3 regions of the Rhodopseudomonas sp. BR0C11 genome follow, and region 1 is predicted to be linked to each of the others. Evidence: predicted binding sites of a transcription regulator. Region 1 holds the regulator's gene; each other region holds the start of a gene.
The links. The regulator HrcA, encoded in region 1, represses chaperone genes, less so after heat shock. The targets are predictions, from matches to a motif close to GTTAGCACTCNCNNNNNGNGAGTGCTAAC.

Region 2: groES (co-chaperone GroES) is a predicted target of HrcA. The motif match lies at 1,327-1,355, and genes of this name have one in related genera.
Region 3: groES (co-chaperone GroES) is a predicted target of HrcA. The motif match lies at 1,052-1,080, and genes of this name have one in related genera.

Annotation. Positions count from the first base shown of each region.
Region 1 covers NZ_QTKI01000158.1:6,178-8,442, reverse strand. Annotated here, with positions in the region: gene rph (ribonuclease PH) at 1-233, opposite strand, end outside; gene hrcA (heat-inducible transcriptional repressor HrcA) at 387-1,475, shown strand; gene grpE (nucleotide exchange factor GrpE) at 1,566-2,189, shown strand.
Region 2 covers NZ_QTKI01000027.1:5,151-7,415, forward strand. Annotated here, with positions in the region: gene groL (chaperonin GroEL) at 1-911, opposite strand, end outside; gene groES (co-chaperone GroES) at 951-1,247, opposite strand; gene DYI24_RS04225 (hypothetical protein) at 1,545-2,060, shown strand; gene DYI24_RS04230 (MFS transporter) at 2,102-2,265, shown strand, end outside.
Region 3 covers NZ_QTKI01000041.1:17,085-19,349, forward strand. Annotated here, with positions in the region: gene DYI24_RS05845 (hypothetical protein) at 1-390, shown strand, start outside; gene DYI24_RS05850 (usg protein) at 396-680, opposite strand; gene groES (co-chaperone GroES) at 1,124-1,438, shown strand; partial or broken gene groEL (chaperonin GroEL) at 1,591-2,265, shown strand, end outside.

The DNA.
Region 1 (2,265 bases):
GCTTCGCGGCGGGTGCGCTCCAGGGTGGCCCGCGGCAGCATGCCGTATTCGGCCGTCACCCAGCCGCGGCCCTGGCCCTTCAGCCACGGCGGCAGCCGCTCTTCCAGGGTGGCGGTCACCAGCACGTGGGTGTCGCCGAACTTCACCAAGCAGGAGCCCTCGGCATATTTGACGACGCCGCGTTCCAGCGACACGGCGCGCAATTCGTCGGGCGCACGGCGGCTCGGCCGCATGGGGGACCTCCATCTATGGCAGGGGGAAGAACAATGTTGCGGTGCTTTTAGGGGGCCGCAGCCGCAGCGGCAAGGGTTGCGGCCAAAGCCATGCGCTCCCCGCTTGTAACCGGGCCGAAGCGACGACAAATTAAGGGGATTACGGAGGACAATTTGGCTCAGCACGACCCGATCGGCCTGATCGCGCCCAATGCCGGCCTTGCCCAGCTCAACGAGCGCTCGCGGGAGATTTTTCGTCAGATCGTCGAAAGCTATCTCGCGACCGGTGAGCCGGTGGGCTCCCGCAACATTTCCCGTCTGATTTCCGTCCCGCTGTCGCCGGCTTCGGTGCGCAACGTGATGGCCGATCTCGAACAGCTCGGCCTGATCTACGCCCCGCACACCTCGGCCGGCCGGCTGCCGACCGAACTCGGCCTGCGGTTCTTCGTCGACGCCCTGATGCAGGTCGGCGACCTGACCGAGCCGGAGCGGCAGTCGATCCAGGCGCAGCTTTCGTCGGTGGGACGCGCCCACACGGTCGAAGCCGCGCTCGGCGAGGCGTTGACGCGGCTGTCGGGCCTGACGCGCGCCGCCGCGGTTGTGCTGACCGCCAAGGCCAACGTTCGGCTCAAGCACATCGAATTCGTCCGGCTGGAGCCCGAGCGGGCGCTGGTGATCCTGGTGGCCGAAGACGGCCAGGTCGAGAACCGGGTGCTGACGTTGCCGCCCGGGGTGCCATCGTCGGCGCTGATCGAGGCAGCCAATTATCTCAACGCGCGGATTCGCGGTCGGACGCTGGCCGAAGCCCGGCTCGAGCTCGAATCGCTGATGGTTCAGAACAAGGCCGAGCTCGATCAGCTCACCCAGAAGGTCATCGCGGCGGGCATCGCCAGCTGGTCCGGCGGTGACGGCGAAGACCGGCAGCTGATCGTGCGCGGCCACGCCAATCTGCTCGAAGACCTGCACGCGCTCGATGATCTGGAGCGGGTGCGGCTGTTGTTCGATGACCTCGAGACCAAGCGCGGGGTGATCGATCTGCTCGGCCGCGCCGAAAGCGCCGACGGCGTACGGATCTTCATCGGCTCGGAAAACAAGCTGTTCTCGCTGTCGGGCTCGTCCACCATCATCGCGCCGTACAGCGACGGCGCCGGCCACATCGTCGGGGTGCTCGGCGTGATCGGCCCGACACGGCTGAACTATGCGCGGGTGATCCCGATGGTCGATTACACCGCGCGGATCGTCAGCCGGATGCTCGGCGGCTGATTTTCCGAAACTTGATTTTCGCGCCGCAAACCACGATATCCCGGCCAGCTCTCCCGTAACGATCCAGAGATTTTTCAAGAAGGTAGCGTGATGACCGAGACTGATGGACAGAAGGACAACAACCAGGACACGGCGCAGGCCGCCGCCGATCCGGTCGTTTCCAAGCCGTACATCATGCCGGACGACCCGGAAGAAGGATCGAACGAGGCACTGGTGCGCGAGGCTGCGGACGCGCGCGACAAGATGCTGCGGACGCTCGCCGAAATGGAGAATCTGCGGAAGCGGACCCAGAAGGAAGTCGCCGACGCGCGCACCTATGGGGTGACCTCGTTCGCACGCGACGTGCTCGATATCGCCGACAATCTGCAGCGCGCGCTCGACGCGGTGCCGGCCGACGCCCGCGCCAATGCCGAGCCGGGCCTCAAGGCGCTGATCGAGGGCGTCGAGCTGACCGAGCGCTCGCTGCTCAACGCGCTGGAAAAGAACGGCGTCAAGAAGTTCGACCCGAAGGGTCAGAAGTTCGATCCGAACTTCCAGCAGGCGATGTACGAAGTGCCGGATCCGTCGGTGCCGGCCGGCACCGTGGTGCAGGTGGTTCAGGCCGGCTTCACGATCGGTGACCGTGTGCTGCGTCCGGCGCTGGTCGGCGTCGCCAAGGGCGGCGCCAAGGCGGCGCCGAGCGACGGCGGCAGCGAGACCGGCAGCGTCAACTGAGGCGAGTTGCGGCTTCGGCGCGAGCCGGAGCCGCGCCGCTGATCAGCCTCAGAAAATGTTTTGAGAAATAGAACGA
Region 2 (2,265 bases), on a different contig from region 1:
TCTTCCGAGATCAGCTGACCGCCGGTCAGGATCGCGATGTCTTCCAGCATCGCCTTGCGACGATCGCCGAAGCCCGGCGCCTTCACGGCCGAAACCTTGAGGCCGCCGCGCAGGCGGTTGACCACCAGGGTCGCCAGCGCTTCGCCTTCGACGTCCTCGGCGATGATCAGCAGCGGCTTGCCCGACTGCACCACCGCTTCGAGCACCGGCAGCATCGACTGCAGGCCCGAGAGCTTCTTCTCGTGCAGCAGGATGTAGGCGTCGTCGAGTTCGACGGTCATCTTCTCGGCGTTGGTCACGAAGTACGGCGACAGATAGCCGCGGTCGAACTTCATGCCTTCAACGATGTCGACTTCGGTCTCGAGCGACTTGTTCTCTTCGACCGTGATGACGCCCTCGTTGCCGACCTTCTGCATCGCCTGGGCGATCATCTTGCCGATCGGCGCGTCGCCGTTGGCCGAGATGGTGCCGACCTGGGCGATTTCAGCCGAGGAGGCGACCGGCTTGGCGCGCTTCTGGATGTCCTTGACCACGGCCGCGACCGCGATCTCGATGCCGCGCTTCAGGTCCATCGGGTTCATGCCGGCCGCAACGGCCTTGGCGCCTTCACGGACGATCGCCTGAGCCAGCACGGTGGCGGTGGTGGTGCCGTCGCCGGCGAGGTCGTTGGTCTTCGAGGCCACCTCGCGCACCATCTGCGCGCCCATGTTCTCGAACTTGTCCTCGAGCTCCACTTCCTTGGCGACGGTGACGCCGTCCTTGGTGATGCGCGGGGCACCGAAGCTCTTCTCGATCAGCACGTTTCGGCCCTTCGGACCGAGCGTGACCTTCACGGCGTTGGCGAGCACGTCCACGCCGCGCAGCATGCGGTCGCGGGCCTCACCGGAAAACTTGACGTCCTTGGCTGCCATTCATTCGCTCCTGATGTCTCGATGCTGTCGCGATGCGGCTTAGCCGACCACGCCCATGATGTCCGACTCCTTCATGATCAGGAGTTCTTCGCCGTCCAGCTTGATCTCGGTGCCCGACCACTTGCCGAACAGCACGCGATCGCCGACCTTGACGTCGATCGGGGTCAGCTTGCCGGTCTCGTCACGGCCGCCCGGGCCGACGGCGATCACCTGACCTTCCTGCGGCTTCTCCTTGGCGGAGTCCGGGATGATGATGCCGCCCTTGGTCTTGGTCTCGGCATCGATCCGCTTCACGACGACGCGGTCATGGAGAGGACGAAAATTGATTTTAGCCATGGGCTATCCTGTGTGTTGCTGGAGGGGCTTTGGCGTTCGAGTGCCGGTTCGTGATCGCGGCTCGTATTCGTGTCCGCGTGTTGGCAGTCGTACTGCAAGAGTGCTAATTGTGCGCCCGGAAATATGGCCTGCTGCTGTTCCTGTCAAGCTGACGGGCTTAAGGGCTTGGTGATGCCGGTGTAAGATGCTCCGTCCGCCGGACGGGACACTGTTCATCGGCGCGACCGCATTGCCTGCTGCGGCATTTTGCGGTTGTGTGGGGTCGGGGCGAACGGGGCGTTTGCTCGGGGAGAAATCATGGTCAATTCACGCAACGCACGCGCGTCGCTCAATCTGGGCATGGCGTCGCTGATGGCGCTGGGGCTCGGCGCGTGCGGCAGCATCGGTGGCTTCAGCCTTGGCGGTTCGCAGCCGGCTGCAGTGCAGGAGCCGGCGGCGCCGCCGGAACTGCCCGCCACCATCCGCTCGGAAGAAATCGTCGGCCGCTGGGGGCTGGCGTCGTATCTCAATCCGTCCGACCGGGCCCGCACCGAAAAGGCCGCGGTCGCGCAGTGCAAGAATCCTTACGTGATCGGTGCCGGTCCGACCGGCGGCGTGATCATGCATCTGGCCGACCAGGCCACCCCGCAGGAGCTGCGGCTGAAGGGTTCGCAAAGCGGCAAGAACTATATCGGGCCGGCCGGTCCGATCGGCGAGCAGGACCGCGAGATCGTGTCGTTCGACGGCCGCGTGATGATCACCCGCTTCGTCGACAAGGACGCCGCCACCCGCTACGGCAACATGGTCTATGTCCGCTGCGCCCCGCGCGCCTGACCTCTGCCAAATATCCAGGGCCGATCTGATTCCATGACCCGATGAGCGGACTGCGCAGACTGGTGTCCGGACCGGAGCGCGCGGTCGGCGTTTTGGCGGTCACCCAGATTCTGTGCTGGGGCATGCTGATCTATCCGCCGGTCTTGACCATGCCGCATCTCGCCGCGGCGCATGGCTGGTCGCTGGCCTTCGGGATGTCCGGGTT
Region 3 (2,265 bases), on a different contig from region 1:
ATCATCGTGGCACTGTGCCTGATCGAACAGATCAATCTTCAGCCTGCCGGGCTGGCACGTCGCGATGAGCTGGCCCAGCTCGCCGCTGTACCGGCCGCCCCGCCGCAGTGCGGCGTATTCGTCGTCGATGGCGGCACGGCGTTCGACGGCAAGCAATTGGATGCGATGTGGATCTCCGCCAAGCTACGGCTGCCGACGCTGAACGGCGACTCTGGCTGGGCCCCTCCAGGCTGGCGGCTCAATGACCCGACGATCGGCTACGACGACGCCGTGCGCCTCTGGATCACCACGACAAACCTCAACGTGCCGCTCTGCCGCTACGACCGCGGCGCGCGGCAATGGTCGCCCTATCCGCTGCCGGCCGACGAAGGGACCGCCGACCGGCAATAACGAAGTCAGTGCAGTCTGAAGACACCGTCGACGGCGCGTAGCTCGGCCGGCTTGATCAGCTTGGAATGCGCGACGGTGACGGCGAACAGCGGCCCTTCGAGCTTCGCTTTCCAAAAACTGAGAAAGTCGTTCAGGGCGGGGAAATCGGGCGCCAAGTCGTAGTCCTGCCACGTGTAGCTCTGCAGCAGCCACTGCCGGTCGGGGCGGCGATAGAGAATTTCGGCGGTCGTCAGACCGTAGCCGAGCACCTGCTTCCTGAAGTCTTCAGAAACTGCACCTCGTTCGACCATAAATCCTCCTTCCCGAACCAGCATTCCGCAACAGTTCGCGACCGGGATTGCCTGGGAATGCCGTCCTTCCTTCTGCTGTCCCCGCGGTGCTGGGCTCCGGTCTTCACTTGCCCATCCCGCGCACCTGAAAATGTGACGCATCTGGACTGGGCATCTCAAGTCAAAAATCGACGGCAAATGCGGAAAAATGCAGCCTTAGCAGCGACTTAATACAAGTGCTAACAGGGGCGCCAAGGGCCACGGGATAGTCGGGGCTTGATTGTCGCCGCAGCGTCGTTCACGGTGTTTGGCAGATGTTCCGCGCGAGTGCTAAAAATTTCGCGCGCAGACCTTGTCTCCTGAAAACCCCTCGACTATCTCGTCGGTGTCGCGCTGGCACTCAATGTCCGCGACTGCCAATATTTCGATTTCTGAAACAAGTTCAGAAACTTAGGAGGACTTGCATGAACTTCCGTCCGCTTCACGACCGCGTCGTGGTCAAGCGCATCGACGCCGAAGAGAAGACCGCCGGCGGTATCATCATTCCTGACACGGCCAAGGAAAAGCCCTCGCAGGGCGAAGTCGTCGCCGTCGGCCCGGGTGGCCGCGACGAAGCCGGCAAGCTGATCCCGATCGACCTCAAGGTCGGTGACCGCGTGCTGTTCGGCAAGTGGAGCGGCACCGAGGTCAAGATCGACGGCAAAGAGCTGCTGATCATGAAGGAAAGCGACATCATGGGCGTCATCACCGACGCCGGCGCCAAGAAGAAGGCCGCCTGAGCCTTTGGAGGTTCCTCACCCTGAGGAGCGCCTGCAAGGCGCGTCTCGAAGGGTGAGCTCCACACGCTGAGACCGCTCATCCTTCGAGATGCGGACCTGCGGTCCGCTCCTCAGGATGAGGAGACAACGATCCAACCCAAGGGAAACCTCTTATGTCCGCTAAAGAAGTCAAATTCGGCGTCGACGCCCGCGACCGCATGCTGCGCGGCGTGGACATTCTCGCCAACGCCGTGAAGGTCACGCTGGGTCCGAAGGGCCGCAACGTCGTCCTCGACAAGTCGTTCGGCGCGCCGCGTATCACCAAGGACGGCGTCACCGTCGCCAAGGACATCGAGCTCGACGACAAGTTCGAGAACATGGGCGCGCAGATGGTGCGCGAAGTCGCCTCGAAGTCTGCCGACGCCGCCGGTGACGGCACCACCACCGCGACCGTGCTGGCCCAGGCGATCGTCCGCGAAGGCGCCAAGGCGGTTGCCGCCGGCATGAACCCGATGGATCTGAAGCGCGGTATCGACCTCGCGGTGGAAGCCGTCGTCGCTGACCTCGTCAAGAATTCCAAGAAGGTCACCTCGAACGACGAGATCGCCCAGGTCGGCACCATCTCGGCCAACGGCGACTCGGAGATCGGCAAGTTCCTCGCCGACGCGATGAAGAAGGTCGGCAACGAGGGTGTCATCACCGTCGAGGAAGCCAAGTCGCTTGAGACCGAACTCGACGTCGTCGAGGGCATGCAGTTCGACCGCGGCTACATCTCGCCCTACTTCGTCACCAACGCCGACAAGATGCGCGTCGAGTTCGACGACGCCTACATCCTGATCAACGAGAAG